3 regions of the Blautia caccae genome follow, and region 3 is predicted to be linked to each of the others. Evidence: predicted binding sites of a transcription regulator. Region 3 holds the regulator's gene; each other region holds the start of a gene.
The links. The regulator Rex, encoded in region 3, represses fermentation and respiration genes when NADH is low (regulators of the CRP and FNR family bind a similar motif). The targets are predictions, from matches to a motif close to ATTGTTAANTANTTAACAAT.

Region 1 (3,281 bases), on a different contig from region 3:
CTTCTTGATAGTGGGAAGGGCTGCCACCAGACGGTTTTCATCTGTGATCTTACCTTCCTGAAGGGGAACGTTGAAATCACAGCGGACTAAAACTTTTTTTCCTTTTACGTTGATGTCATCAACTGATTTCTTGTTGAGCATTGGATGATGCCTCCTTTAATATTTGTTCTTGTTAAATAACAGAATGGACAAAAGGAGCCCGGTCCAAAATAGACCGGACCCCTTAATGAGTCTTTATTTGTAATATTATTTCTCTAATAATTTTCCGAAGTATTTGATTGTTCTTACCATCTGGCTTGTGTAAGAATTCTCATTGTCATACCAGGAAATAACCTGAACCTCAGTTGTGCCATTGTCTAACGGCAGAACCATTGTCTGGGTTGCATCAAACAGAGAACCGTATTTCATACCGATGATATCGCTGGATACGATTTCGTCTGTGTTGTATCCGAAGGACTCTGTAGCCTGCTCTTTCATGATTGCGTTAACCTGATCTACAGTTACAGTTCCGTCAACAACTGCTGTCAGAATTGTAGTAGAACCTGTAGGGGTCGGAACACGCTGAGCAGATCCGATCAGTTTGCCGTTCAGTTCCGGAATAACCAGACCGATTGCCTTTGCAGCACCTGTGCTGTTCGGAACGATATTAACTGCAGCTGCACGAGATCTTCTTAAATCGCCTTTTCTCTGCGGTCCGTCCAGTGTCATCTGATCGCCTGTGTAAGCATGGATTGTGCACATGATACCGGATTTGATCGGAGCCAGGTCGTTTAATGCTTTTGCCATCGGAGCCAGGCAGTTTGTTGTACAGGAAGCTGCGGAGATGATGTTGTCATCTTTTGTCAGTGTCTCATGGTTTACATTGTAAACGATGGTCGGAAGGTCATTTCCAGCCGGAGCGGAGATAACAACTTTCTTAGCACCTGCTTTGATATGAGCTTCTGCTTTTGCTTTGGATGTATAGAAACCTGTACATTCCAGAACAACATCTACACCGATTTCTCCCCAAGGAAGTTCTTCAGCGTTAGCTTTTGCGTAGATTTTGATTTCTTTGCCATCAACTGTGATGGAATCTTCACCTGCTGTTACTGTATCGCCAAGTGCATATCTTCCCTGTGTAGAGTCATATTTCAGTAAGTGAGCTAACATTGTCGGAGATGTTAAGTCATTGATTGCTACAACTTCAAATCCTTCTGCTCCAAACATCTGTCTGAAAGCCAGACGTCCAATACGTCCAAATCCATTGATTGCTACTTTTACTGCCATGTTATTCATTCCTCCTAAAAGTGTTTGTATTCCGTGAGGTTTCTATTAAGATTGTTAAAGAAACATCAACCTATTTGATATTGTACCTAATCTGAGACAAAAATTCAAGCATAAAATGAAAAATCGTACCAGTTTTACATTCTCTTTATGTACAATTCCCTCTCTTTCCTATATAATTAGGGCAGCAAATGAAAAGGAGATGTCATCTATGTACGCAGATTATCACATGCACACATCATTTTCCAGCGACAGCGAAGCTCCTATGGAGCACATGATCCTCGGTGCCATTCACAGAAATGTGCCCCGGGTCTGCTTTACAGAGCATATGGATTTCGATTTTCCCACAGGAGAGTTTGATTTTCTTGTGGATATGCCGGCTTACCGGGAAAAACTTCTGGAACTCAGAAAAAAGTATGAAAATAAAATAGAGATAAATTTCGGTATCGAGCTTGGACTCCAGCCCCATCTGACCGGGAAACTGCCGTCCTTCGCAGCCGGTTACCCCTTTGATTTTGTCATCGGCTCCGTGCATGTTGCGGACGGATGTGACCCCTATGACAGGATATTTTTTGAAAACCGCAGCGAGGAGGAGGCATACCGCAGCTATTTTACCTGCCTTTTGGAAAACTTAAAAGTCTTCTCCTGTTTCGATGTATGCGGTCACATTGACTATGTGGTTCGCTACGGCCCCAACCGCAACCTGTATTATACCTATGAAAAATACAGAGATATCCTGGACGAAATTCTCCGCGTTCTGGTGCAGAAGGGCATCGGACTGGAATGCAACACCGCGGGGTTCAAATACGGTCTCGGGCATCCCAATCCCACGGAAAAGATATTAAGCCGCTACCGGGAACTGGGAGGCGAAATCCTCACCCTTGGCTCTGACGCTCATGCGCCGGAACATATAGCCTATGACTTTGAGCGCGCAGGGGCATTGTTAAAGGAATGTGGTTTTCATTATTATACGGTTTTCAGGAACAGAAAACCGGAATTTCTTCCATTGTAAGAGAAATTCCGAAATCTTACAGCCAGATCACCTGGCTGCCATATACGATCTTAGGAATGACAGTGCGGTAAATGCTGTCCAATTCCTCCCTGCAGCGTATCTGTATCTCCTCTTTTTCGGCTGCAGCGGAGGACTTTCCTAAAATTCTGTATTCCACCCCAAAGAGGCGGCAGGTGTTCCGGGAATCAAAAAATCCATTCTTTTCGTAAAAGCGGATTCTTCTTCTGCGGACCTGCAGTTCCTCTTCCCGGGCTGCAAAGGATGGGTCTTCGGTCTCTGCCATGATGATATACCCCTCGTTCTCCCGTACGGCTTCTTTATCGCTGTACATGTCTCTTTTATCTAAAATAGACTGAAGTGCCAGAAGACATGCACTCCCATACCCTCTGCCTCTCACAGACGGCAGCACTGCCAGATAATCGATCAGGTATGCCCTCCCGGAGGGTGCCTTTATCAAAAACGCATATCCTGCCAGTGCATTCCCGTCATAGAACCCATACCCATCCCCTCTGCCGCTCTCTGTCAGCGCCAGAATACTTTTCAGAGGTTTGAGTTCTGACCTTGGAAAATCTTTCTTCATGTAGGTTTTATATATGTACCGAATGCTTTCATTATCCAGTCTCTCTGCTCTCACATTCATCTAATCCTTACCTCCCGGTTAAAACCCAATATTTCGGCCGCGTGTTCTGCATACGATCTGTACCGGCCCAAAGAAAAAACTGCCCGGAAAACAGCTTCATGCAAAAACTGTCTCCCGGGCAATTTTATACTCCAAAAAAGTCATAAAATAATGCCGCCTCCGGCTACATATTCTCCGTCATAAAAGACAACTGCCTGTCCCGGAGTGATGGCCCTCTGGGGTTCATCGAAGATCACCCGAATCTTGTCTTCCTCTTCTCTGTGTATGACAGCAGAAGCACCTCTGTGGTTATACCGGATTTTAGCCATAACATGCATGTCCTCTTTCAGGTCAGGAATGGACATAAAGTTAATCCGGTTACAGATC
Region 2 (3,281 bases), on a different contig from region 3:
TCAGGTAATCCCCGCCCTTCTCGCGGACCACAAGCTGTCTTGCCGCATCAATGAGTTTGCCCGGTTTTACATCCCTTGGGCAGCGCTCCACGCATGCAAAGCAGGAAAGGCATTTCCAGAGAGATTTTGAGTTCACCAAAGACTCGATATCTTCATTCTGCACATAAGATACAAACTGATGGGGTTTGATGTCCATTTCATTGTAGGATGGACAGGATGCAGAACATTTGCCGCATTTCATACATTTCAGCGGATTGACACCGCTGATTTCCTTAATCATTTCAGCCTGTTTTTTTGGAGTATTCATGCTTTTGCTACCTCCTCTTTCACGCCGAGAGCTTCTGCCAGAAGTTCTGTAAAATAGTATACCGGAAGTCTGCTGCCGCAAGTGCTCTTATTCAGATTATACAGGCATAATGGACAGGCTGTGATCAGCATGTCAGCTCCAAATCCGGATGCGCTGTCCATGATCTTATCACACATGGTTTTTGACATCTCTTTTTCCTTCAGGGATATGTAGCCGCCGCAGCACTCGTTTCTGTACGGATAGATCACCGGCTCTGCACCGATGGCCCGGATGAAGTCCTCGATGATGGACGGATTCTCCGGATCGTCGAATTCCAGAAGCCCGCTTGGGCGAAGAAGCAGGCATCCGTAGTAAGCGCCTATCTTTTTGCCGGTAAGCGGAGCTGTCACTTTCTCCTTTAACGTGTCGAAACCTATGCGGTCACGGAGTACCTCCAGAAAATGGAGCACTGTCGTCTCACCTGCATAGGGTTCTTCTAACTGCATATAATTATTTGCTCTGGTGCGAATATCGTCTGCGTTCTTCATATCATCATTGACACGTTTTATCACATGATGACAGGCAGAACAGAGTGTTACCAGATCCTGGCCTTTTTCTTTGGCCTCATTGAGAGCACGGACGGAAGAAAGTTTTGTGGCGATCTCGTCAGTGCCCAGCGGATAAACTCCGCCGCAGCACTGCCAGTTTTCAATTTCTTCCAGTTCAAATCCCAGTGCCCTTGCAGAAGCTCTGGCATAAGCATCCAGCTCCACTGCTTTTGTTTTCAGGGTACACCCCGGATAATAACTGTACTTCATAGTTCCTCCTAATAATCCCGGAAACTGTCCAGTATCCTCATACTTCCTGCTTGGCGGACCAAAGGATACTGAACAGTCATCCTGTTTCTACAGTTCTATCTGTTTGATAACTTCTTTCAGCGCGTTGGCACTTGCCTGAAGTTTAGCAACTTCTTCTTTGTTCATACGCATTGGCACTTTGCCCTGGATACCATTGGGGCCAACCAGAGTCAGGGTGCTCACGCAGACATCCTCAATGCCGTATTCCCCATGCATCATAGAGGAAACGGTTGCGATGGAATCTGAAGATGCCAGCAGGATTCCGCAGAGCTTACATACTGCTGCAGATACCGCGTAGAAGGTAGCACCTTTATTTGCGATCACCTTGCCGCCGGACTTCTGAACATAGGTCAGCATTTCGTCTTTATCCAGCACATCTACCTCTTTGCCAAGGTTCTTAGCCAGTTCATAATACTCATCTACACTGACACCTGATATATACGCACCGGTCCAGGGAATGAAGGAAGTATCGCCGTGCTCACCGAATACATAAGCGTGGATGTTCTTCTGAGCAACTTTAAAGTGTTCAGACAGTCCGCAGCGGAGGCGCGCCGTATCCAGAATCGTTCCGGAACCGATGATCTGATTCTCCGGCAGTCCTGAGATCTTTGTAAATACATAAGTCATAATATCAACAGGATTGCTTACAATGATGTAAAGCGCGTTTGGCGCAGCCTTTACAATTTCCGGTGTAATGCTCTTTAAAATATTCACATTTGTCTGTGTCAGCTCAATTCTTGTCTGACCCGGTTTGCGGGCGATTCCTGATGTGATGATCACAATATCGGAATCCTTTGCATCCTCGTACTCTCCGGCAACGATGTTGATCGGATCGCGGAAACAGGTACCCTGTGCGATATCCATAACTTCTCCGGCAACCTTTTCTTTGTTGATATCAATCAATACGATCTCTGATGCGATATCCCCGTTAGATAATGTGTAAGCAATTGTTGAGCCAACGCTTCCGGCTCCGATGACAGTAATTTTACTACTCATGCTTGCTCCTTTCCCCTTCCCTTGGGTGGTCCTTATTGTCTTTTTTTTAACAATTAATATTCAAAAAAATGTGAAATCACAAATTCTATCTCTCTGAGTATGTTTTTCTGTTAAAACATATTTACTCATCCCCCCTGGTTTCAGGGCCTTTTGAGAAGAATCTGATTTCGCGCTACGAATTAAGGATATCATATTGATAAGAAATTAACAACAACTTTTTAACGATTTTTTGTACTTTTTTGCCTCATCTACTACGTTAATGTAGAAAAGTGCACTTTCGGCCATCTTGTTTTTTGTGCGTGCATTCAAAAAATTAAAAATGCTTAAATTACTTGTATTTTTATGCGTGCAATTTATTTTTGGACTTTTTTTGTCGATTATTTTTTCGATTATTTTCCTGGAATATTGGGGCAGATTCATGTATGTATACAAAAAACAAAAAATGGTTATTTCTGAATTTATCACACATTTTTAAGGTGTGCTTACAAAAGCACGCTGTATTCAAAAAAAGACTGCCCCTGCCAGCTCCGTCATTCCGGCACCGCAGGGGCAGTCTTTTTATCTATCAAACATGTTAGTTTAAATATCTTTTATCGGAAATTCCACTGTCACCACAAACAGATCCGCATCCACTTCAATCCCGAACACACCTCCGCACGCCTCTGTAAAACTCCTGGCAATAGAAAGGCCCAGTCCGCTTCCGCCGTCGGTACGGCTCTCATCTCCGCGTACAAACCGCTCGGTAAAATCAATATCCGACGGGATCTCCTCCTGGGAAATATTTTTTACCGTGGCCCTTGCTGTTTTATTGTCTGTTTTCAGTGTTATGAAAACGCGTGAACCATCCAGGGAATACTTCAGGGCGTTCTGCAGAAGGTTCTGGAAAACTCTGTAGAGACGGCTGCCATCCGCATGGATCATCACTGCCTCTGCAGGAATCTGTGCTTTAACCGTCACAGAGCTTTCTTCTATCTGTTCCTCCATATCAGCCAGTGTCTGGCGGAGAAGCTTGCCCAGATCCAAATCCTCTAAATTTACGGGGAGCTGTTTGGAGGCCGCCTTGCTGATCTCAAAGACATCCTGCACCATGGATTTCAGACGCTGGGACTTTATATCCAGAATACGGACATAATCCTTGACAT
Region 3 (3,281 bases):
GGCCACACGCTCCCCGCGTTTGATGGAAAAGTTCAGATCAGAAAACAGCGGGAGGGAGGGAAAGGATTTAGAGAGATGTTCCACGGTCAGCACATCCATGCCGCTCTCTATGCGGGGCTTCAGGTAAATACGCATGGACGCGTTTACCTCAGTCGGTTTTTCTATGACTTCAATCTTATCCAGCATCTTTTCCCGGCTCTCAGCCCGCTTAATGGACTTTTCCCGGTTGAACTGCTTTAATTTGGCAATGACTTCCTCCTGGTGTTTGATCTCCTGCTGCTGATTGAGGTAGGCCTGGTAGGCATCTCTGCGAAGCTGGGCCTTTTTCTCACTGTAGGCGGAATAGTTTCCGCTGAAGGAGCTTACCTTTCCGTTGTCAATATCAATCACCTTGGTCACGATCCTGTCCAAAAAATACCGGTCGTGGGATACGATAAGGACAGCTCCCGGATAATTCAAAAGGTACGTCTCCAGCCAGGAGATAGAGTCCATATCCAGATGGTTGGTAGGCTCATCCAGAAGGATGATATCCGGTTTTGACAGCAGCAGGCGGCCAAGGGCCACACGGGTCTTCTGGCCTCCTGACAGGGTGGAGATTTCTTTTTCAAAGTCACTCTCCGGAAAGCCGAGTCCCTTCAGTACGCCCACAAGCTCACTTTTATACGCATAGCCGTTCTCCATCTCAAACTCATGGGTCAGCCGGGAATACGTCTCCATCAGGCGGTCCAGCTCCTCCCCTTGGGCGTGCTTCATCTGTTTTTCGGTTCTGCGCATATGGAGCTCCATATCCAGAATATGCTGTTTGACCTGGAGCAGAGAGTCATAGATGGTAAGCGCGCTGTCCAACTCCTGATGCTGGGCCAGATAGCCGATGGTCCTGCCCCTTGATAAGATTACCTCTCCGCTGTCCGCGGGAATCTCCTGCATGATGATGCGCAGCAGTGTGGATTTTCCTGCTCCGTTGATGCCCACCAGGGCGGCTTTTTCGCGTTCTTCTATATGGAAGGAGGCATCATGGATCAGATTCATGCCTCCGAACGATTTTTCAATGTTTTGACATGCCAGTATCATTTTATACGAATCTCCTTTATCTTTTGGTTCACCCTTCCTATTATATCGGAAATTCAGAATTTGACAACAGATAAAAACAACAATAACTGGAATTGTATTTGACTTTATTTTAACAATTATATATAATATTCCTATATGAAACAGAAAACTTAGACATAAGGAGGGTAAAGTCGTGGACGAAAAATGCATATCGAAAGCAGTCATCAGAAGACTTCCCCGATATTACAGATATTTAGGAGAACTTTTGGAAGATGGTGTGGAACGTATTTCCTCAAACGAGCTGAGCAGCAAGATGCGCGTGACCGCATCCCAGATCCGCCAGGACCTGAACAATTTCGGAGGATTCGGGCAGCAGGGATACGGCTATAATGTGCAGTACCTGTACACAGAGATCGCCAAGATCCTGGGGCTCGACAGGACCCACAACATGATCATCATCGGAGCCGGCAATCTGGGACAGGCACTGGCCAATTATGTACAGTTTGAAAAGCGCGGATTTAAAGTGGTGGGTATATTTGATGTGAATCCGGTTCTGAAAGGTATCTCTATCCGTGGGAACGAAATTCTTATGATGGATGAACTTCCCCAGTATCTGAAGGATAATGATGTTCAGATAGCAGCGCTGACTCTGCCTAAGAATAACGCGGAGGAGACAGCCAACCTGCTGGTGGAAAACGGAATCAAAGCCATCTGGAATTTCGCACATCTGGATCTGGAGGTCCCGGAGGATGTCATCGTGGAAAATGTACACCTTTCTGAGAGCCTCATGCGATTGTCTTATAACCTGAATTGTTATGTGACCGAACATAAAAAGTAAGAAAAGGCTGCTGCGGAATTTTTGCGGCGGCCTTTTGCTCTGCAGGAAGGTTTGACAGACGTCCCTGATTCATACCGGAATAAGAGAGGAGTGTATGATATGAAACAAATCGTAACCGGCGGACAGATGAAGCTATTGGATGAATACACGATCCACGAGATCGGGGTTCCCTCCCTGGTACTTATGGAGCGGGCAGCTCTGAGTGTCTGTCAGGCACTTCGGGAGGAAAATTTTCCTCTGAAAAGAGTTCTGGTGCTCTGCGGTACCGGAAATAACGGTGCGGACGGCGTAGCGGTGGCCCGTATACTCCATATGACAGGTGTCTCGGCAGATATCTGTATACTTGGAAAAAAGGACCATTATACAGAAGAAATGAGAAAGCAAGTGAAAATTGCAGAAAATTATCATATATCCTTTGTCAAGAATGCAGTACCTGCTGAATATACTACTATAGTAGATGCTGTCTTTGGTGTAGGCCTGTCCAGGGAAGTGGGCGGAAAATACAGGGACACCATCGAAGCTCTGAACCGGTCAGGGGCAAAGGTCATGGCAGTGGACATTCCCTCAGGTATCAGTGCTGATACGGGGAAAGTGCTGGGCTGCGCAGTGAAGGCTGATGTGACAGTCACCTTTGCTTATGAGAAGGCAGGTCTTTTATTCTACCCGGGCGCATCCTGCGCGGGCAAGGTAAGGACGGCTGATATCGGAATCTACAGGCTGCCTCAGAATGATTTTGAACTGTCCATACAGAGCTGTGAGGAGAAGGATCTGTGCCGGATTCCGGCGAGAAAACCGGACGGGAACAAAGGGACTTTCGGGAAAATATTCCTGGCAGCCGGCAGCCGGGATATAAGCGGCGCGGCATATCTCTCCGCCTGTGCGGCTCTTAGGGCCGGCGCAGGCATGATAAAGGTACATACCAGGGAAGAGAACCGTCAGGCACTGACCACAATGCTGCCGGAGGCCATGTACAGCTTTTATGACGATGAAGAGATCCGAAAAGAACAGATTCGGGAAGGGCTTGCATGGGCTGATGTGATCGGGGTAGGACCGGGACTCGGCACAGGACAGCAGGCGGAAGATATTTTGTATACCATACTGGCGGAGGGCAGAAAACCTCTGCTGATCGACGCGGACGGCCTGAATCTGCTGGCCGGCAGAATGGAAGTGCTGTCCCAATATCCGGCACCGGTCCTTGTGACACCGCATCTGGGTGAGTTTTCCAGAATCTCCGGGGTATCTGTGGAGGAGTGGAAGGAAGCGCCTCTTTACCTGACAAAACGTTTTGCCGGGAAATATCACCTGACAGTCGTGTGTAAAGATTCACGTACCGTCATTTCCGACGGCGGCGAGGAGATATTTATCAACACCTCCGGCAACAGCGGTATGGCAA

Region 1: the regulator Rex is predicted to act here: its motif matches at 1,317-1,336, upstream of gap (type I glyceraldehyde-3-phosphate dehydrogenase).
Region 2: the regulator Rex is predicted to act here: its motif matches at 2,332-2,351, upstream of WMO65_RS13340 (L-lactate dehydrogenase).

The regions. Positions count from the first base shown of each region.
Region 1 is NZ_JBBMFP010000005.1:114,929-118,209, reverse strand. It holds gene WMO65_RS07220 (phosphoglycerate kinase) at 1-141, opposite strand, end outside; gene gap (type I glyceraldehyde-3-phosphate dehydrogenase) at 247-1,266, opposite strand; gene WMO65_RS07210 (histidinol-phosphatase HisJ family protein) at 1,475-2,275, shown strand; gene WMO65_RS07205 (GNAT family N-acetyltransferase) at 2,292-2,915, opposite strand; gene mnmA (tRNA 2-thiouridine(34) synthase MnmA) at 3,056-3,281, opposite strand, start outside.
Region 2 is NZ_JBBMFP010000010.1:232,651-235,931, forward strand. It holds gene WMO65_RS13330 (4Fe-4S dicluster domain-containing protein) at 1-307, opposite strand, end outside; gene WMO65_RS13335 (CoB--CoM heterodisulfide reductase iron-sulfur subunit B family protein) at 304-1,104, opposite strand; gene WMO65_RS13340 (L-lactate dehydrogenase) at 1,192-2,139, opposite strand; gene WMO65_RS13345 (sensor histidine kinase) at 2,719-3,281, opposite strand, start outside.
Region 3 is NZ_JBBMFP010000002.1:164,346-167,626, forward strand. It holds gene WMO65_RS02600 (ABC-F family ATP-binding cassette domain-containing protein) at 1-1,071, opposite strand, end outside; gene WMO65_RS02605 (redox-sensing transcriptional repressor Rex) at 1,244-1,888, shown strand; gene WMO65_RS02610 (NAD(P)H-hydrate dehydratase) at 1,988-3,281, shown strand, end outside.